DNA from 2 places in the Pseudoalteromonas sp. T1lg21 genome. Region 2 is predicted to be linked to the other one. Evidence: predicted binding sites of a transcription regulator. Region 2 holds the regulator's gene; the other holds the start of a gene.
The links. The regulator LexA, encoded in region 2, represses DNA repair genes until DNA is damaged. The targets are predictions, from matches to a motif close to TACTGTATNNNNATACAGTA.

Region 1: a site for LexA is predicted at 6,983-7,002, ahead of dinB (DNA polymerase IV). Genes of this name have one in related genera too.

What each region holds. Positions count from the first base shown of each region.
Region 1 is NZ_PQBX01000001.1:324,852-335,914, forward strand. It holds gene C2M25_RS01520 (hypothetical protein) at 1-723, shown strand, start outside; gene C2M25_RS01525 (hypothetical protein) at 716-2,749, shown strand; gene C2M25_RS01530 (hypothetical protein) at 2,994-5,759, shown strand; gene C2M25_RS01535 (hypothetical protein) at 5,760-6,308, shown strand; gene C2M25_RS01540 (hypothetical protein) at 6,328-6,741, shown strand; gene dinB (DNA polymerase IV) at 7,012-8,070, shown strand; gene C2M25_RS01550 (hypothetical protein) at 8,283-8,552, opposite strand; gene C2M25_RS01555 (FG-GAP-like repeat-containing protein) at 8,649-11,063, shown strand, end outside.
Region 2 is NZ_PQBX01000065.1:28,597-39,659, forward strand. It holds gene C2M25_RS19590 (endonuclease) at 1-652, opposite strand, end outside; gene C2M25_RS19595 (VOC family protein) at 763-1,116, shown strand; gene C2M25_RS19600 (hypothetical protein) at 1,091-1,816, opposite strand; gene C2M25_RS19605 (hypothetical protein) at 1,975-2,355, shown strand; gene C2M25_RS19610 (PaaI family thioesterase) at 2,363-2,800, opposite strand; gene lexA (transcriptional repressor LexA) at 2,961-3,578, shown strand; partial or broken gene coxB (cytochrome c oxidase subunit II) at 4,020-5,161, shown strand; gene ctaD (cytochrome c oxidase subunit I) at 5,161-6,756, shown strand; gene C2M25_RS19630 (cytochrome c oxidase assembly protein) at 6,756-7,286, shown strand; gene C2M25_RS19635 (cytochrome c oxidase subunit 3) at 7,324-8,199, shown strand; gene C2M25_RS22270 (DUF2909 domain-containing protein) at 8,099-8,410, opposite strand; gene C2M25_RS19645 (SURF1 family protein) at 8,425-9,174, shown strand; gene C2M25_RS19650 (transmembrane cytochrome oxidase associated protein) at 9,155-9,649, shown strand; gene C2M25_RS19655 (COX15/CtaA family protein) at 9,670-10,659, shown strand; gene cyoE (heme o synthase) at 10,669-11,063, shown strand, end outside.

The DNA of each region.
Region 1 (11,063 bases), on a different contig from region 2:
AAGTATTTGTTACCTCAAACAAGGGAGCTGATTTATCAAAGTACAAGCTCTTTACTTGAAGAAATCATTTTGAGAAATGGAGGTGAATTAGGGTGTCGTTCTAAAGAGAATCAAGGGTTTCTACTTAAAGACTTTAATGAAAGCACTCAGAAACACAAGGGATTGCTATCTCTTTTCAAGGAGCTGAAAAAGCAACCGCACAAAGAAGAGTTCAAATATTACCTCTCATCACTCTATACAAAATATAGCCGCTCTAGATTCCTGTATATACCTAGATACTTATTAGAAAAAATGGAACAGTATTTTCGTTTAGAACGACCTCTTACAGACTCAAATCATTTATTCGTTTCAAATTCTACTAACCTGACTCGTGGAAGATGTATTTCAACAAAGTTTGGTACCGATACTTTTGCTAAGACTCGCAATAAAGTCATTAAGGAAATACAAAATAATCCAGACATTTATAGATCATATCAAAATATTGAGTTCACGAATGTTTATCATCATCTTCGGCACTCCTTTGGAACTGATATATTTTATAACTTGTGTGAGGGAGCTAATAAACATTATGAATCAATTACTACAACATCGGCTATTTATTTAACCACTGCGAACAGGCTGGGGCATAAAGTTGATGGCCAATTTTCTAATTCAGTAACAAAATCATATATTCATAGCTGTGGTCTAAAAGAGCTGCTTTTAAAGGAGTGTAGCTTTGGATGACATGAAAAAAGTACCGAGTCATAATTCTAGCTATTATGAATCAATAGTAAGAAGAGAATTTAACTCAAATGAACCTGCAAGCTTCAGATATCCACTCTCAGCTACTTCGATTGTTGTACCTGCGTTAAAAGCTTCTCCAGAGAGAGTTATTTCTTTTGATATTAAAGGTGAGGCATATAAGCGATTAATTTTTAAAGCGATTATCGCTTCATATAATTATTCATTTTTAGATGAATTTGCCCCACTTTCAGCAAAGTATCGCTTTACAGGTTCAGCTCACCTTTTTGTAGAGTGGTTAAACAACACAAAAATAAAAAATCCTTATACTGTTCTAAAGGAATACGAGTCTTATCGTTTTGATACCTTGAATAATCATGGAGGCGAAAGCGCACTTCGAAAGCTAAGAACAGTTTTATTTTATGCTTTAGAAAGATCAAGTGAATTGAGCTCATCTGTTGAGCCAGAGCAATTACAATATCTTTTCGAAATTTATAAAACTAAAGTAAGTCCGAATTTCAATAAGAAGCAAATTTCGTTAGCTGGTTATTTTGGTGAGTTAGACTGGCTAAGAAATGATGATATTGGAATTGGTAATCAATTATACCAGGTTCTTGCATCGCCAAAAATAACCATTCGTTCACTAAGAGCTACAGCGTCGTCAATAATAATAGAGCTTTATGAGTGTAAGCTAGCTCTAAAAAGGTTTTTAGAACTATCTGATTTCTCTTTGTACGATTTCAAAATGCTAGGCCCAAATAAGAATGTTAAATACTATAAAAAATCTTTTACAGGGCGGTCAATATTTTGCTTACTGTATAAATATCACCGTCTGAAAGAAAAAGAACCTAAACTCCGAAATGCCTTAATACTTGTTTTATTAGCTAATACAAGTAATAAAAAGAGTTTTGTAAGAATCCTACCTGCTTTAGACAGTGAAATAGAATTAAATCGACTTTTTATTTCAACTAAAGGGCCTACTAAAGGTCAGTTAAGTAACTCCTTTCTTTCTGAGAGTTTCTCTATGGCTGGAGCAAGTAGTCCATTATTCGGACTTAATGAATTAAAACAACTTTGTTCTGATACCCAGAACTTACCAATATCAGAAATTGAAAATTTATTTTTTTCATGGTTGATGGCAAGCTTTGCGGTCCAACCATCAGATATTGGGAAGTTAAGTAAAAATTCTTTCCGTTACCTTAAAATTGGAGGCCGAGTAACCCACATTGAGTGTGAGTACTTTAAAGGAAGAGCAAATTCTATACATACAACACATTCTATATCTACAAAATTGGTAACAGGGAAGGCTTTATATAGCTTTATAAATCAATGCGGTGATGGGATTCTTGTTAAGCTTAGCTCAAGCATACCTGGAATATTTGACGGCTTTTACTCTTTATCCGGTGTTTTGTTCGAGCTTTTAAATCTTGATTTCATTAAAGATGTAATACAGAAAACACATTTACATAGTGGAAACATCCCTCCTGTTATTTCTGAAGTATTAATAAAGTTAATTAAAAATGGTGTTCACTCAAATAGCAACCATCTAGCTATAACTAAAAAGCCACTATCAGAACGAGAAGTGTTAGCTAGGGAGTCTGGTTCGTTATGCCATAGTGTTCTTTTTGGGCTTAAAGCGATAAAAAACTCAGCTGTTCATGCTTTTAGTGATCCATATACATTATATTATTTGACTAATAGAAATTCTCACACCAACAGAACCGAAAAAATGCATTATTTAAATGCTGAGAACGAAGAATGGATAAATGCTTCTGGTCGAATTACACGTAATGTGATGATTGATTTAATAAATAATGTTTTTAATTTAGCTGAAGAATTTGATGAAAATGAAGTATCTAGGTTCAATGATGAGTTTTATGATGTTACTGAACACATATCTCGAAAAAGTCATGAAATGATTATGAGATTAAAGGTAGTAACAAATCAGCAAAAAGGAAGAATTAATGAAGTTGGTGTTTTATCCCCTTACAAAAAACAAGACTCTGAAAGGTTTGATCAATTTATGTAATTGATAGCCCTTTAACTGTTTTTAAAATGAAAAATTATCTATATGAATTTGAAGCGAATTATAAAAAGTTACTGAGTACAAACCCAAGCTACTTGTATAAGACAGTAGTACCTACTGTGGAGTGGATCAGCTATGTTTTAAGTATTTTAACAAAGCATTCAGTACTAGAGGGAAACAATATGTTTAAAAAAATGAAGTTAAATAATGTTTCAATCAGTGTGTTTCACTCAATATAGGGGGGAGAATGCAGCCAAGTTTTAGCACATTCGAGTTAAAAAGCTTTTGGGAAACCCAAAATGAAAAGCTAATGGCTCATCCCGATTTTTTAAAATCTGAAGGAGACATTTTTGATTCAATTCTTGTTTTCAGGAATACCAAAGGCACAAGGCGATTAGATTTTTCAATATTTCATAAAGACCTTACAAAGCTTGAGGAGTCAGCTAAATTAACCTTAAAAGGTCAGTTTTACTCACTAACATCTGAAGAGTATGCAAAGTTATTCTTTTTACATGGCTTATCTACTAATTCATCCCAAGGAGCTTTTGCAATATATCAAATGGTGATACACCTTTTTGCTTTCTTAAACTTCAATGGATGTAAGAGCTTATCAATCAGCAATATAGAAGATTTCCATACAAGCTTCTTGACCCAATCAGTAGGTGATAAAGGTTTTTTTAATCGCTTATCAGCGCCTTCCTATAAAGCGACTTATAATAATGCGAATATTATAAATATAAGAAATAAACTGCAGGTAACAGGAATAACAGGACTGTTAAGTCATGATCTAACTCTTAAAGCATTTAGAGACTCTCTAGATGATGCTTGTAAATCACTTCTAAACATTAGTTTTAACCAATACAAACTAGGAGGAAGTTATAACTTTTTGGGCTTGGAAATGGGACAATATTATATTGACTATATGAGGCAAGTTTACGAAAAAGACTATTTTTATACTTTAATTAGTTATGAAGTCATAGGCTCAATTGCAACTAAGTTCAAATTCAAAAATGCAGGGCATGGAACCAGAAGTTACTGGGGTCGCGTGATACTTGAGACAATTCAAGGCACATTTATACCTAATGTTCATGAGAAAGAAAGCCTTTGGCGCACTAAAGAGAAGGTGCATATAGCAACAGCAGAAGAGCTATTTAAGCAATATAACTTACATGCAGAAAGAGCCTTATCTTTAAGTGACAGTTGTATCAGTGCATTGGTAAAGTCACTAGGGCTTGAATTACGGTTTGATGCTGTAGAAATAATTCGCATTTTAATGCTTCAAAAGTTTTATCCTTTTCAATCTCTTAAACCTCCTGCTCAAGTATGGGAGGGATATCTTCAATCATTAGATAAGACATTTATAGATAGTAAGCGCTTATCAGATGTATCGGTTGAAGGTGTTTATCAGAAGATGGCTGAAATAGTCATCGCTCGTAAGCTCAATATAAATGCATTTAAAAAGTCATTAAGATCTTGGGCCACGGAGTTAATGGGTGGAGCTCTTGGGAAAAATATAACTGATCTAACTGTTGAAATGGACCGTGTAACTCATGCAATGACTACATTAGTTGTTTCATGGCTAGGTTACAGAGCAAGTGAATTTGGCTTCCCTTTAACAGCAATACATGTTGAACCTAATAACGATATATTGGATAACTCTCATGTTCCCTTTAGGTTTAAGTTAAAATGGGTTGTTCCTAAAACTCATGACAAATTAAAAGTCGAAAGAGAAATTACATCTCAGTGTTATCAGATAGCAGCTCAGCTTAACCATTTATTTAAACCATCTGCCAGTGAACCCTGCTTGTATAGGTTTACAGGCGGAAACCAAAGTTTGAATACTCGAAATGAATCTGAACATATTATTGAACATAGAGTTAAGGCCAATTGGGATAACTTTGTTCAAAGATACAAACCATTCAAAGAGGTTTCGCTCTTAGAAAAGTTATTAAGCAAACAATACCTGTCGGAAAAACAGGCAAAAAAATTAGAAGTGTTAATAAGTAAATACGATATTACAGGCTCAAAGGCGCAGAAACTATTAGAAACATATCGAGAAGTTATTAGAGATCTAACAAAGCTACAATGTAGTTCATTTGCCGGAAATAAACCCCAGAAAAGATTTAAAGAGTCGTTAATTGAGTTTAATAAAACTGGAAAAATATCAAACTTTGAACATAGTTTGGTAGTTGAAAGGTACCTTTCCGAAGAAACTAAAGAGTGGTTAAAAGCAGACCGTATTACTTTAGATCAAAAGGCAATGATGGATATTTCAAATGAATTAAAGCAAGATGTTAGATACCCAACAGCACATGCCTTTCGTCATATTTGGGCTGAAGCGGTTTTAACTCGTTATCAAGGAGATGTCGCTGCTGTTATTCGACATCAGTTTTGTCACTTAGATGAATCCTTTTTTATGGCTTACCTTCGTAACAAAGAACCCCAATTGTTGATGAAATCAGCTCGAATTAAAGTGCTTAATTCTATTGTAGATACATTATTAATTGATTCAGAAAAGATCGGTAAGAACTATTTAGGTGGCTTTTCAAGGTATGTAAGTAAAGCAAAAAGCTTAACAAAGGCAGTCTCACCTAGCGAGATTCTAGAGCTTAGGGAGCGAATAGCTGGGCGGATTATTTCTATTCAGTCATCACATTTCTCAACATGTATTCCCAGAGAGGGAGCAGAGAGTCGAGCAAAGTGTGCTGAATTTGGAGATATGGCACCTCATAATGCAAAACCTGAATTTTGCTTAAACTGTTCAAATGCGGTCATTACAAGCGAAAATTTAAGAGGGATTTGGTTAACTATACAGCCTTTTGTTAAAGAAGCTTTAGATGAAAATATTCCGGGGGTTGTGATAGAGCATCATATGCCCTTATTACGTTCAGGTTATAAAAGAATAAAACAACTTGAGAATTCAGCTAACCAAAACAACGTATTGAAAATTTTAAAGATGATAGAAAAGGCAATTTCTAATATTGAACAAAATGTTTATAAAATGGAGGTTTAGATGTCGAATGAATTAGATGAGCTGATGACTGATGACTTTCTTTCCGGCTTAGATAGCCCAAACAAAAATAATGAAGGATTGTTAGATAAGCCATCGTGGGTCAGAGGTGATAATGGACATACAACATTTAAAGCTTGGAGAGCGATTTTAGATCTCCAAGAGATAAAAGAAAAAAGTATCAAAAATTATGGAAAAGTAGCTGACAGAAAAACACCGAAGTCGTTATATCAAATAAAAAAATCGGACGTTGCTGAGATAGTTGCCATAAAGTCACAAAGCTTATTTCGTACTTCAGGTTTTAGTGATGATATTCGAGCTTTTTTTGATGATGTTAACTCGGAACTACTAGACCTATTTGAAATAGAACAAAACAAGCAAAGATTACGACGAAGAACGGGTGTCCGAAGTAAGTGTAAACCTGAGTTAGTTGACGATGTTCAGGTTTTAAGAGAAAAGATTGAAGAGCTTGAAAGTCAAACAGTTAAGGACACGTTAGACCTTATGCTACAGAGAATGCCATTAGATTTAAGAAGAAAAATGGGGATGTAGTATATTAAGCCGCCGAACGATGAAAAGTGTATTATATTCGTCTTTAGTTATAGTATTAGAGTGTATCTATGGAAAAGTAGAGCTGTATAAACAAAGCTTATCGAGATTTATTTTTAGTGAACTTATTGTATTTCTTTCTCAAGTAACCATTTTCTTCGTGGTTGCTGTCCTCACCTCTGACTTTCTAGGCAGTGAAGAAAAATTATTAGCTTTTTCAAAGCAGAAAATCAATGATGGTTCTTTTGGAGAGCTAGGGTTAACATTTTTAGCTATTATTTTCGTAACAGGTATTTTTACTACTATCGGTAAGGTTTTTGATAATAAACAAGTTGGAGAGTTTATTGATGAAATCTTATATGAAATGCCAAAAACAATTTATGTATTTGGCTCAGCTGCTACAGGGGTTATGTTAGCAGCATCTTTATATATTTAGATGAACCCTGATGCTAATTCGGAAACTGGAGCTATAGGTTTTGCTGTATTAACATTCCTTTTCGCCATAATGATTTTTCTTTACGGATGTGCATTTAGTTATGCATTAAAGCGAAAGACTCATATAAAAAGAAAAGATCAATATCAATAGCGTTACACACTAATTGGCAGCTGATAACGCTAAATATTTACAAAATTAGAAATAATACTTTAGTAATCCCGAATGGAATATGGCATTATCCAACTGTTTTTATATACAGTATTTGCGGCTATGAGAAAAATTATTCATGTTGATATGGATGCATTCTATGTATCAGTAGAAATTAGAGATAATCCATCTTTAGCTAATAAGCCTGTAGCTGTTGGTGGAAGCCGAACTTCTAGAGGTGTTTTATCTACATGTAATTATATTGCTCGGCAATTTGGAGTTAAAAGTGCGATGCCAACAAGTGTGGCTCTGCGTAAATGCCCAGATCTAGTTCTTTTGAGGGGGAGGATGGATGTTTACAAGCTTGTAAGCTCTCAAATCCGTGAAATATTTGAGCGGTACACTGATTTAATAGAGCCTCTGAGCTTAGATGAAGCATATTTAGATGTTACTAATTGCAACTTACTTGGTGGCTCCGCAACATTAATTGCTCAGGATATTTGCCGTTCAATATATGCAGAGCTTAACCTTACAGCATCCGCAGGTATTGCCCCAGTTAAATATCTAGCTAAAGTAGCTTCTGACCTAAATAAACCTAATGGCATTTTCGTCATTCCACCTAAAAATGTAGACTCTTTTATAGACAATATGGAATTAAAAAAAATTCCAGGAGTAGGAAGAGTCACAAATGAGAAATTGCTTTCAGATGGTTTTAAATATGGTAAAGATGTCAAGGTATCTAGCCTTGAATATTTATCTTCTAGATACGGTAAGTTGGGCAGACTGTTATGGGAAAGGTGTAGTGGTGTTGATGATAGACCTGTTGTTACAAGTAGAGAAAGAAAATCTGTAGGGGTTGAGAGGACTTTTCCTGAAGACATTTCTGAAATTCAGGAGCTTGAACGAATTCTCTTTGAGAAGCTATTACCAGAGCTTGAACAAAGAGCATCTAAGTACCTCAATAATAGAGGAATAAGTAAAATTGGGATTAAAGTAAAGTTTTCTGATTTTCACCAAACGACAAAGGAGTTCTCTACTGAAAAGTTAGACCGTTCAATCCTTTGTGAGTTGCTCTATGAAGCTTTCCTGCGTGGCGGAGGAAAGCATGTCCGCTTACTCGGTGTGCATATAGGGTTATCACCTGAGAAAGCTGAATCAGAACAGATTTCATTTGATTGGTAGTATTGTTCAATAACACGATTCAAAGTCGTTTACTTTATATTTCACTAGGAGTAAGCAGAATATCGCTAAATTCCCAAATTAAGATACGCACACTCATGCTTATGCTGCAAACGACTTAAGGTTTAAGTCTGGAAGAAGTTACACATTACGCAATGTAATAAAAGTTATTATATGACTTTATAAACCAGACTTTAAACTTCAATGAATCAAGATTATTTTCTTGATAACCATGATTGGATAACTTTATCAATTTGAGGAAAGCTATTAGGGGCTATCTCTTTAAGGTGATTCAACTCAGATTTACAAAAATCTTTATAATTTTCAGTTGAAACAGTTTGCTTCCCTTCTTTTTTAATTGCTTTTATACATTTTTTATAGCTCTCAAATGCATCATAAACAGGGTCAGATTTAGCGTGTACTAATTGCGTTGATGAAAGCGTCAAAACAACTAATATTCTAGCAAAAAAATTGAGTTGGGCCATAAAACCTCCATGCTTTCATTTACGTTTGGTTGACAATTGTTTGATAACTAATTAATTTATAACTTTGGTTTAATATTGTCAATGGAGTGACGTGCCATGTTCCGTGTTGTTTTTTTTGCGTTATTATTTCTTTCTTTCTCAGCCAGAGCTGCATATTTTGTTAACTTGCCAGCCTCACCAAACATTACTGGTAGTTATACATTAAGTTGGAATGCTGGGGCCGGGGATTCTGGTTTTTATTTATATGAAACAAAATCAGGCACCAGAACGTTGGTATATAGCGGCAGTGGTAGCAGTAAGTCTTTTTCAGCAAAAGCCAATGGTACATATAATTATGAACTTGAAGGTTTAACAACTGTATGGATCCGAGGTGAACCAATTATTCGTCGTCAGCTAATGGACTCTTACACTTTATCAGTCAATAAACTTTCGCCTCCTCCTAAAATGTCTACACCAAGTGCAGATAACGACGATAACGACTACTCTATTGCTATTTCTTGGTCAGCTAGTACAGGAACATCGATTTCAAAATATAATCTACAAGTACAGAAAAATAGCGGTTCTTGGTCTAATGCTTATGTGGGCACTTCGAGAAGTTTCCAGTATAAACCTACTTCCGATGGTATCTACACTTTCAGAGTTCGTGCCTATAATTCTGCTGGTTGGGGCGTTTTCAGTAATACTGATAGTACTAATTCTGCTAAAAAGCCCAGTGAACCAAGCTCAATCTCCGGTAATCCTGCGACCACAACTTCCGGATCATTTACGGTTAGTTGGGGGGCTGCTTCAAATGCAGATTCGTATCAACTTGAACAACAAACTAATAGTGGCTCGTGGGCAGTAAAGTATAGTGGTACAAGTCGAAGTAAAAGCTTTTCACTAGATGACGGAGTATATCGGTTCAGAGTTCGAGGTAAAAATACGACAGGTAGTTATACATCTTACGGTAACTTCAAATACTCTAGTGTTTCTAAAGTGGCTAAAACACCTGGAACGCCAGGCACAATATCTGGCGTTCCTACTAACAGTGCTACAGGGACATTTAGTCTGTCTTGGGGGGCAGCCTCAGGTAATGTTGACTACTACAATCTCCTCATTGAAAAAGATGGTGTAGTTAATCAGACAAAGATTAAAGTTACTTCCCGAAGTAAGGTATATCAGGTGACAGAAGATGGAACCTACCGTTTCAAAGTAGAGGCTTGTAACGAAGTATCAGGGTTTGTAACCTGTGGTGGGGTACGGAATTCAGGGGGGGCTACAGTACAAATTGTGCCAACGCCAGGCGCAATTTCTACGGTTGATGATCAAGCTGTAACATCGTTAAATGGAAGTAGTTTAGTTAGCGATTTAGTTGCTGAAATTAAGGGGCATAGCTCTGTTGATGGTGGGGCATTTAACTATTCTGTGCCTGTAACTTTACCCCCTGGTAGACGGGGAATGCAACCCTCTATTTCCCTTAATTACTCAAGCCAAAGCGGAGAGGGACTCGCAGGATATGGATGGAACTTGTCCGCTGGCGGTGCTGTTCACCGTTGTACTGAGATATATGATTTAGATGGAAGTGCCACATCTGTACTTTATGATATCAACGACAAGCTCTGTATAAACGGAAAAAGACTGCTTAAGGTAGATGGGACATACGGCCGAGCCGGCGCAACGTATCAGACAGAGCGTGACCCAAGTTTTACAGTAGAGCAACTTGGAGGTCACATCGGCTCAAATTCCGCGTACTTCAAAGTTCACTATCCAAACGGTAATACAGAAATTTATGGAAATAGCTCTAATTCTCGTAAGATAAGGTCAGGTCATAGCGTTGCGGAAAGCTGGATGCTTGCGCTGATAGAAGACGCGTTTAAAAATGAAGTGGAATACGAATACTTTGGTGTAACTGGGAACCTATACCTGAAAAATATTTTTTACACTGGACATAGCGGTACGCGAGGTACCCGTAGAGCAAACTTTGTTTACTCAACCATCGACGGCTCAGAAAAATTCTCATTCGGTGGTAAGTCTTTATCAAATCGCCTGTTAAAACGTATTGATATTTACATAGATGAAACCTTAGAGGCGAACTGGCGACTTGAGCATGCATCGCCTGCGAATGATGGCATCTATCAGATATATCTATTAAACAAGTTAAAATATTGTGACGGTTCAGGTAATAGTGATTGTATAGCAACAGATTTCGATTGGTACAATTCTAGCTTCACTTATTCTGAAGGTGCTAATCATCCGCTCGAAAGTATTACCGACCAATTTTTGGTGGGGCAAACCATTTATCGCGAAGGTGATTATGATAATGATGGTGTTCTCGACCTATCCGGTGCCGATGGTATCTATCTATCAGGAGGCGGTTTCATGTCATGGAGTAGCTTGCCTGGATATGGGTCTTCAGGGGTTGGCACCTCTTCTGGAGACTCGTCACTCTCAAACGACATAGGTGAATATCGTTATACTTCTGTGAATGGAGCTATGGACTTTAACGGTGATGGCACCACTGACATCATTTAC
Region 2 (11,063 bases):
ACTTACGGTTGCTTATTTCAGCTATTTCAAGCTTTTGCCATGATTCAAACAGTTTACGTTGTTTGTCAGATATCTTTAAGCCATAGGTTTTTTGCATATAGAAATAGGTATCGGCTATTTGCTTTCTTGCATAAATTGGCGGCTCAAATACACGTTGTTTAAAATCGATTTTTATTGGGCAAGCACCGTAACTTGCGCTTGATGTTGTCACCATCCCATAGCGAAAGTTTGAACGGTCTGCATTGATCTCACCAATAGCGGGGGCAAGATTATTAATGTCAGCCTCCATTTGACGAAATTTTTCACTGACCTTTACGCAGTTTTTACGACCGCCATCTTGCCAGCATTGTAATTGATGGCCAAACTCCCAGGCTGGCACAATATGTTCCCATTCTATTCTTTTTGCTCGGGCATTCTCGTTACCCGCTCGGGTGATGGCATTGCGTGGAATATAGCCACATGAATCTGGATCGGGTACCAGTTTTTTACCTTGTCGCTTTATATCGCAGCCACAATATAAGCTTTTGCTATTTTCAGGCAGCGATTTTACAAGGTGCTTTTTGGCACTCGAAAAGCTAGAAAATTGCTCAGCAGAAGCTGAAAAGTTAATTAAAAAGCACAGAACAGCAAAAGAAATTAAACGCATATCCATCACATGAGTGAACTACAGGAACGGTTATTTTAGAGTGACTATTCTAAAAAGGAAAAGTATTTCAACTCAGCTATAGTTGTTAGGCCGTTTTTATTAAAGGAATTACAACTATGTCATTAGGTGCCTTTTCTGTGAGTTTAAATGTAAAAGATATCCATGCTTCAAAGCAGTTTTATGAAAAGCTAGGATTTAAAGAGTTTGCTGGGGAGATTGAACAACATTGGTTGATCATGAAAAACGGTGAACATTTAATTGGTTTGTTCCAAGGCATGTTTGATAAAACCATGCTGACATTTAACCCCGGATGGGATCAAAACGCTGAGGCGCTGACTGAGTTTGCTACTTTTGAGCAATTAGCGACACGTTTTCAGCAACAGGGGTTAGAGATACAAAAGGCCGGTGACGCGAGTTTTATTATCACCGACCCAGACGGCAATCCTATTTTGATTGAACAGCACGTATAGCTGGCTTTTTTCGCTTTAAACGAACGTTTTGTAGTAACAAAATAATCCCAGTTATACAAAACAGCACGCTGGTGGCTGAGAAGCTGATAAGCAATGGGTTGTTAAAGTTTTCTCGCTCATCATAATCCATAATGTGCAGCATCCAGAAAAAGTCGAAAATGCGCCACAAGGTGCTGCGCACAGTAATAACCTTACCGGTTTGGCTATCTAGATATAAGGTGGTTGTTAGCCAATCATCAAAGCTTACTTGCCAAACATTGGCTTTGTGACCGACTTCTCTTGGCCCTTTTGGTAATAGCTGCGCTTGAGTCATGTTAGCATTAATAAGCAGGTGAGCTTGTGCATTTTCAATGATTTGAGCTTCATTTGGAGCAGACATTTTATAACCCGTTCTACCATCAAAATTGAAGACACCGCGAGGGGTGGTGACTTCTATAATCGGGGTGTTTAAAAAATGGCTATATTTAATACCTTCGATTTGCTCAAATTGCGCGGTTATTTTATCAATCGAAGTAGGGTAGTCTGACACTATAAATGGGCTACTTAAACTGCGGTTAGCCAAATGTTTGCCATGCACTTTTTCAAGCGGTAATGAGCTCATTACCAGCCCACCTAAGAGCCAAAAGAAGATCTGTAAAGCGAGCAAGTAGCCAAGCCATTTATGCCCTTTACGAGCATACTTGAACATGCGTTTATTCATTATTACCCCGTTATTATTGTTGTATGGGTGCTATTTTAAGTTGTTTAACTGTATTGCCAATGCGGCATAATGTCGCATTAACTGTATTCTAGATTTGGTATATATACAAAACTGAGTTAAAGTTTCAGTCGATATCAATAGAGGGTAAAAACGAGAGTATGTCGGAAATTCAATTTTTAAATGTAGATCTGGAGCTTGAATCAAAGCACGATATTAGTGCGCTTGTTGCTGATTTGAAGAAAAACGCCATGGTTTTACATTATGACCAAGATGAATACCGCCAACTTGCACGGATTGAAGCAACCGCAGATATCAGCTCTCCAGATAAAGCGATTAACCAGCTTTGCGAGCTTATTGAGTCTTGCTCGCGCAATGCATTAAAACAGTGGTTATCGTGCTCAAAACGAACATTTGATATAGGTTTTGAATCAGGTAATTCGCCAAAATGCTTTAATCAACCCCTGCATGCCGATACCTTGTTACGTATCTCAGCAATTGGCGCAGGGATTGAAATTACTATTTATCCTGTTGAAAAATAGGTCGAATTTAGCGCTCTACTACCGCTGCGGTCATTCTTGATACGCAGCATAGCTCTCCTGCGGCATTGGTAATTTTAATATCCCAAACAGAGGTGCGCTTTCCTAAATGCAGCGGTCTAGCCGTTGCAGTTAAAACTCCCTTACGTGATGCTTTCATATGGTTGGCATTAATCTCTTGGCCAACAGCGTAGAATTTATTGAAATCAACCACAAAGTTGGCTGCATAGCTTGCCACTGTCTCGGCTAACACAACGTTTGCTCCGCCATGTACCATGCCCATAGGGTTATGATGTTCTGGGATGGCAGGCATCGTCGCCACTAAATAGTCATCGCCAATTTCTGTCACTTCAATGCCCATGGTTTTCATTAAAGTGCCTTGCCCGGTGATCCCTTGCTCCAATTCTTTACATAGCTCTAGCGTGATTGGGTGGTGCCAAATGCTCATTGTGTTTCCTTAGCCTGCTAATTAAAGCTAATACCTTATGGCATCTTAGAGTGAGGTTCAATGTAAGTTTTGTAGCAATATGACGGTATTAATTAAATTTGCGATTTTCAGATAACTGTATATACTCACAGTTAAATGTACTGTATGGAAAACCAGTTGTATGCGCCCATTAACTAAACGCCAATCGCAAATTTTAGAACTCATTAAAGTCTTTATTAAAGATACAGGCATGCCACCAACGCGTGCTGAAATAGCTCAAACATTGGGTTTTAAAAGTGCCAATGCCGCTGAAGAGCACCTAAAAGCACTGGCAAAAAAAGGCATGATCAAAATGAAGCCTGGGGCGAGTCGTGGTATTCAATTAATCGAAGAAGATGAACCAGAGCAATTAGGTTTACCTTTAATTGGCCGTGTTGCAGCGGGCGAACCTATTTTGGCCCAAGAGCATGTTGAAAGCCATTGCCAAGTTGATCCGTCGTTATTTAAGCCTGCCGCTGATTTCTTACTGCGTGTAAATGGCATGAGTATGAAAGACATTGGCATCATGGACGGTGATTTACTTGCAGTACATAGAACACAAGTTGCTGAAAATGGCCAAGTTGTTGTTGCACGAGTTGATGAAGACGTGACTGTTAAGCGTTTAGAAAAAGCTGGCCGAAAAGTATTTTTACACGCTGAGAACGAAGAGTTTTCACCTATTGAAGTTGACCTAGAGCACGAATCGTTCAATATCGAAGGATTAGCGGTAGGGGTTATTCGAAACGCTGACTGGATGTAAGTGTTCCCAACTTGGTGCATTAAATTGACTTAATTTGGTGCACCATCGAAATTTTGCTACTTAATTAGGATTTGTGAATCCTTACTCATCATTTAAAGCCTTATATGGCGCAGTTTCCCTCTCTTTTTGTATTTTGTTTGTACGCCTAAACATTAAATAACGCGCTGATTATAGTTGTTATTTTTGCACCAAAATAAACATTTATTATCACTAAAACTTGCTTATTGCTCATTTTTTAACTAATTGGTTAGTACATTGTATTAACACCTATTTACGAAATTGACACACCTAAACGTGTCAGGGAGTTATACAACGGGCTTGTATCATTTCATTGCGTCGTGATGATACGAATTCGATCTAAACAATAAAAATACGAATGGGCACCTTGCTGTAACGCCTTTTCGCTTTGCGTCTTGCAATAGCATTTAAAGGAGCCGTCACATGGGTAAACTGCGTTACGCCTTGTGGCTTATATTACTCGCACCTGTGCAATTTGCATTGGCAAACAGCCAATTCAATATGCGTAAAGGGGTGACTGATATAAGTAATAATGTTTATGAGTTACACATGACGATATTTATTATCGTTGTGTGATTGGCATCATCGTTTTTGCGGTGATGTTTTGGGCTTTAATACACCACCGTAAATCTAAAGGGGCTAAGCCAGCCCAATTTCATGAAAGTACAAAAGTTGAAATACTTTGGACTGCCATTCCGTTTGTTATACTAATCGCGATGGCTGTGCCTGCAACAAAAACCCTCATTGCTATGGAAGATGCCTCTAAAGCCGATATCACAATTAAAGTGACTGGCTCGCAATGGAAATGGCATTACGAGTACATGGGTGAAGATATTGCCTACTACTCAATTCTAGCTACACCGAAAGATCAAATAGACAACCAAGCAGAAAAAACTGAGCATTATTTGCTTGAAGTTGATAAACCCTTGGTACTGCCTATCAATAAAAAAGTTCGCTTTTTAATGACCTCTGACGATGTGATTCATTCGTGGTGGGTGCCTGACTTTGCGGTTAAAAAGGACGCAAACCCAGGGTTTATTAATGAAGCGTGGACTCGTATTAACGAGCCGGGTGTGTATCGTGGTCAATGCGCAGAGTTATGCGGTAAAGATCATGGCTTTATGCCCGTTGTAGTGAAAGCCCTTCCTGAAGATGAGTTTGCTAATTGGCTTGCTGATGCCAAACAAGAAAAAGCCAATGCAGCAGCCGCTGATGCAGCTTTACTCGATCAAACATTACCAAAAGAAGAGCTCATGACCTTGGGTGAGCAAGTCTACATGGCTAGTTGTGCCGCTTGTCATCAGCCAACAGGTATGGGGTTGCCAGGCGTGTTTCCTGCGTTGAAAGGCAGCCCAATCGTGTTAGGTGATGTGAAAGACCACATTGATGTTGTGTTACATGGCCGCCCTGGTACGGCGATGCAAGCGTTTGATAAGCAGCTTTCAATTAAGCAACTTGCTGCGGTTATTACCTATAAGCGAAATGCATGGGGTAATGATACAGGCGATGTGATCCAACCGAGTCAAATTCAAGCCGCGATTGATGCAGCAGCGGAGGCGAAATAATGAGTAACGTTATTAATGAGCAAGCAACAGGGCATGCGCATCACGACCATCATCATCCTGCGAAAGGGTTTAAGCGTTGGCTTTACACCACCAATCATAAAGACATTGGGAGTTTATACCTGATCTTTTCTCTTACCATGTTCTTGATTGGTGGAGCGATGGCTATGGTGATCCGCGCTGAATTATTTCAGCCAGGATTACAGTTAGTCGATCCGCACTTTTTTAACCAAATGACCACGGTACATGGTTTGATCATGGTGTTTGGTGCTGTTATGCCCGCATTTACTGGGCTTGCTAACTGGATGGTGCCTATGATGATTGGTGCACCTGATATGGCGCTGCCGCGCATGAACAACTGGAGCTTTTGGATATTACCTTTCGCATTTTTAATCCTGCTAGCTTCTTTACTCATGCCGGGGGGCGGTCCTGCATTTGGCTGGACATTCTACGCACCACTTTCCACCACTTACAGTAACGATAACACTGCACTATTTGTATTTGCCGTACATATCATGGGTATCAGCTCAATTATGGGGGCGATTAACGTTATCGTGACTATCGTCAATCTAAGAGCGCCCGGTATGACGTGGATGAAACTGCCACTGTTTGTCTGGACTTGGTTAATCACCGCATTTTTGTTAATTGCTGTAATGCCTGTTTTAGCAGGAGCGGTCACAATGGTGTTGACCGATAAATACTTTGCAACGAGCTTTTTTGATGCCGCGGGAGGGGGCGACCCCGTGATGTTCCAGCATATCTTCTGGTTCTTCGGTCACCCTGAAGTGTACATCATGATTTTGCCGGCCTTTGGTATTATTTCGACTATTGTGCCAACCTTTTCACGCAAAAAGTTATTTGGCTACGCTTCTATGGTGTATGCAACCTCATCGATTGCTCTTTTGAGTTTTATTGTGTGGGCACACCATATGTTTACTACCGGGATGCCTGTAGCCGGTGAGCTGTTCTTCATGTACGCAACTATGCTCATTTCGGTACCCACAGGGGTTAAGGTGTTTAATTGGGTGGCTACTATGTGGCGCGGCTCAATTAGTTTTGAAATTCCGATGATGTTTGCCATCGCCTTTATCGTGTTGTTCACTTTGGGTGGTTTCTCTGGCTTGATGCTCGCGATTACTCCGGCTGACTTCCAGTATCACGATACCTACTTTGTGGTGGCACATTTCCATTATGTGTTAGTAACAGGCGCCGTGTTCTCAATTATGGCGGGAGCTTATTACTGGCTACCAAAATGGACAGGCAACATGTACAACGAAACACTAGCGAAATGGCATTTCTGGCTATCGCTAATTAGTGTCAACGTATTGTTCTTCCCTATGCATTTTGTTGGCCTTGCGGGTATGCCACGTCGTATCCCTGACTATGCTCTGCAGTTTGCTGATTTTAACGCCATTATCAGTATTGGTGGCTTTGCATTTGGGCTATCGCAACTGTTGTTTGTGCTGGTGGTATTCAAGTGCGCCAGAGGGGGCGAAAAAGCACCTGCCAAAGTATGGGAAGGTGCCGAAGGTCTGGAATGGGAGGTTGATTCTCCTGCGCCTTATCATACCTTTGAAACACCGCCGGAGATCAAGTAATGAACCATGCACCTTTGCTAAAGAAATTGCTGATCACATGCTTACTCATGTTCGCATTTGCTTTCGCTCTGGTGCCGCTTTATGACGTGTTTTGCGATGTTACAGGATTAAACGGTAAGCCATCTCTTGAGCAAGCGAGCGCAAGTGAAACAATAAATACACAACGCCAAGTTGATGTCAGTTTTACGACGCATGCTCAAAGTGGCGCTCCATTTAAGGTGCAGTCTGAGCAGTACAGCGTATCGGTGCAACCAGGCGCAATGCGAGAAGTTAAGTTCTCAGCAAAAAACACCAGTAATGAAGACAAAGTCATGCAAGCAATTCCATCAGTATCACCGGGAAAAGCGGCCAAGTACTTACATAAAATTGCCTGTTTTTGTTTTGATCAACAACCTTTAAAGGCAGGTGAAGAAGTTGAATTTACCTTGCTGTTTTATGTTGATACTGAATTACCCGACGATGTTGAGGAACTGACATTGTCGTACACCATGTTTGATATTAGCGGGCAGATTGTGGCTAAAAACGATTAAAAGCCGCCAAGCTAATTGCTAATTGGGAGCAAACAAAATGAATCAAAATTACGAAAAATATTATGTTCCAGCACAAAGCCCTTGGCCAATAGTTGGCGCCATCGCAATGTTTTTAATTGCTGTTGGTGCCGGTTTAACTGTGATGCAAGCAAGCAGTGAGGCCAGTGGTGCGCAGTATGTTTTATATCTGGGCCTAGCTATCTTGTTTTATATGCTATTTAGCTGGTTTAAAAATGTTATTGAAGAGTCTCACCAAGGGCTTTACTCAGCACAAATGGACCGTTCATTTAGACAGGGTATGAGCTGGTTTATTTTTTCTGAAGTGATGTTTTTCATGGCGTTTTTTGGCGCTCTCTTTTATGCCCGTATGATTTCAGTGCCTTGGCTTGGTGGCGCTGGCAATAATGCCATGACCAACGAAGTGCTATGGCCTACCTTCGATGCTGTGTGGCCGCTATTAACTACGCCAGCGGGCGAGACCACACAGGCTATGGGCTGGCAAGGTCTACCCCTGATCAATACGCTGATTCTACTTACCTCATCGGTCACAATTCATTTTGCCCATGTTGCTATGGAAAACAATAAGCGCGGTGCTCTAAAGGTATTTTTATCGATGACGGTCGTTCTGGGAGCCATTTTCTTAGGCCTGCAAGCCTATGAATATATGCATGCCTATCAAGATCTAGGTTTGACCTTAGATGCAGGGGTTTATGGTAATACCTTCTTCTTGTTAACCGGTTTCCACGGAATGCACGTGACCTTGGGTACCATCATACTGTTAGTTGTATTACTGCGAATTTTTAAAGGCCACTTCACGAGTGATAAGCACTTTGCTTTTCAGGCAGCTGCTTGGTATTGGCACTTTGTAGATGTGGTGTGGCTGTGTTTATTTGTATTTGTGTACGTGCTGTAGCTTTGTGAATGGGTGACGGATTGGTTTGAATTAAACCCAGTTTTAAGGCCGCAATGATGATGATCAGTACAACACCCGAAAACAGCACTCGACGACCTAAATAATGAGACATGGGCTTTGAGTGCTCTTTTGCTGACATCATCACAAACAAGGCTCTAAATAGGTTGAACACGATATATAACAATAACAACACAATGATGATTTTAATCATGTTAGGTCTTCCAAATGCAGTTGATTTTATGGCGTAAACAAAAGCTTAGCTCAATTATCGCAATTTGCGTTGTGGTACTTGCAGTGCTTATTTGTTTACGACTCAGTGTTTGGCAATACCAGCGAGGCGAACAAAAGCAGCAGCAATTAAGTCAGTTAGCCGTTTCTAAAGAGCAAGGAGTTATGAACTGGCAAGCACTGCAAAGCTTGCCATCAGATTTGAATAAAACAGGCTTGCAAGTAAAGGTTTCTGGCGAGGTAAATAAACAGCATTACTGGTTGCTAGATAATCAAATTTATCAAGGGCAAGTGGGCTATGACTTACTGGCAGCGGTAACAATTGCAGGTGAAAAAGCACCATTAATCGTTAATTTTGGCTGGCTTAAAGCCCCTCAAGATCGAAACCAGTTACCAGTAGTTGCATGGCCAAGCACAGCCACGTTTGCTGCTACTGTGCAATTAAAGCAAGGCAACTTAAAAGGCTTTACGCTAGCAGATCAAATTGGTGCAGAACAAGGCTGGCCAAAGCGTATTCAAGGTATTGATTTAGCGATTTTCAGTGCTCAGTTGGCAGAGCCAGTACAAGGTTTTATTGGTTATCGTAATGAAGCAGATGGTATCGCAACCCCGCATTATAAAAGTGTCGTGATGGGGCCTGATAAACACTACGCCTATGCCGTGCAATGGCTGTTAATTGGTTTAGCGTGTGTCGTAATTGCTTATTTTGCGATGAGAAGGAGAGGTTATGAAAATAAACCCACTTAGTTTATTTGCGCTTTGTTGTTTTGTGCCGCTAGCACTGGCATACGCAGCACTAAAACTCGACTGGTTACCGAGTGGTTCAAGTAATTACGGTGAGCTTTTAAGTGAAGAAGTGAAATTAGCAGATTGGCAACACGGTGAGCCCAAACAATGGACTATAGCGCTCAACTACCCCAAAGAGTGCCGTGCTATTTGTGAAAGCCAGCTAGCGAGTCTCGATAACTTGTATGTCGCGTTAGGTAAAAATCAGCAAAAAGTGGATGTTGCTGTACTGACAAATCAACAGCAAGTATCAGCAAGTTGGCGTCTTTTAGCGACAAATCCTGAACTGAAAGCGGGAGACTTATACTTGGTTGATCACATGGGATTGGTGGTGCTGCATTACCCTTATACTGCTGAGCCCGAACAAAATAGACTCATTCAAAAAGGCTTACTGAAAGATTTAAAAAAATTACTTAACTATGCGCGTTCGAGCTAAACCTCAGTAAGGGGATAAAGATGTATAAAAATTATAAATACCTTGTCTTAATTACTTGTTTCTTCTCAATTCTGGTTGTGGGGCTTGGTGCTTACACTCGTCTCAGTGATGCAGGGCTTGGTTGTCCTGATTGGCCAGGTTGCTACGGTTTTTTGACTGTACCAAAACATGAAAGTGCTTTATTACATGTTGAACAAAACTACCCTGATATGATGTTTGAAGCCGCAAAAGCGTGGAAAGAAATGATCCATCGCTATTTTGCCGGTGCCCTCGGTTTACTTATTTTAGCCTTGTTTGTTTTTGCCTGGTTAAAACGCCAATACCCAGCAACACCGGTTAAACTGCCTTTAGCACTTTTATTGTTGGTTGTGTTTCAGGCTGCTCTAGGAATGTGGACAGTAACCATGAACCTTCAGCCCTTGGTTGTTATGGGGCACTTGCTTGGCGGCTTTAGTATTTTATCTTTGGTGTTTCTGCTGTATTTACGCCTCACTATAGAGCCTATTGCAAGTCGTGATAGCGGTGCAAAGCCCTATTATCGTTTAGCTCTGGTGGGGTTGGTGGTACTTGTGCTGCAAATCGCCTTGGGTGGTTGGCTTGCTGCAAATTATGCTGCTCCACACTGTAATGGTTTACCGCTGTGTAGCTACGGACAACCGTTTTCTTTAAAGAGCGTGTTTCAATTACCGCTTGAGCATAGTACCTATGAATATGGCGTGTTATCGCAGCAAGCGCGTATGTCTATTCATCTGCTACACCGTATTTGGGCACTGGTTACCTGTGTGGTATTAGCGTTAATCATGTGGCGCATTTATTCACGATGTTACTCACGAAAAATTAAGCACTGCACGGTAACGGTCTTAGTCGCTTTGCTATGCCAAATTTGTTTAGGCCTTGCAGTTGTGCATTGGCATTTCCCGTTAGGTGTTGCGCTTGCACATAATTTAATGGCAGCACTATTACTGCTTAGCATGGTACGACTATGCTTCCACTTAAAAGTAAGAACCTAGGAGGCTGTGATGGCACTATTATTAAGTACAGAAAAGTCTTTTTTGAGCCAAAGTTCAGAATTACTGAAAGATTATTTAGCGATCAGTAAATTTAAAGTGGTGGCGATGCTCGTGCTAACGGCATGGGTTGGCTTGGCTTTGGCGCCTGATGTAGGACGAGGCGTGTTTGTGCAGCTTGCAAGTTTGTTGGGTATTGGTTTGTTATCGGCCGCTGCTGCCGTGATCAATCATGTAGTAGATAGTGAAATCGACAGCAAAATGGCACGTACTCGACACCGTCCTGTGGCTAAAGGTCGGCTCAGTAAACAGCATGCATTGAGCTTTGCAGCTGTTATTGGCGTGCTAGGTTTCATTATGCTTATGGTGTGGGCTAATACACTCACGGCAATTCTGACTTTATTTGC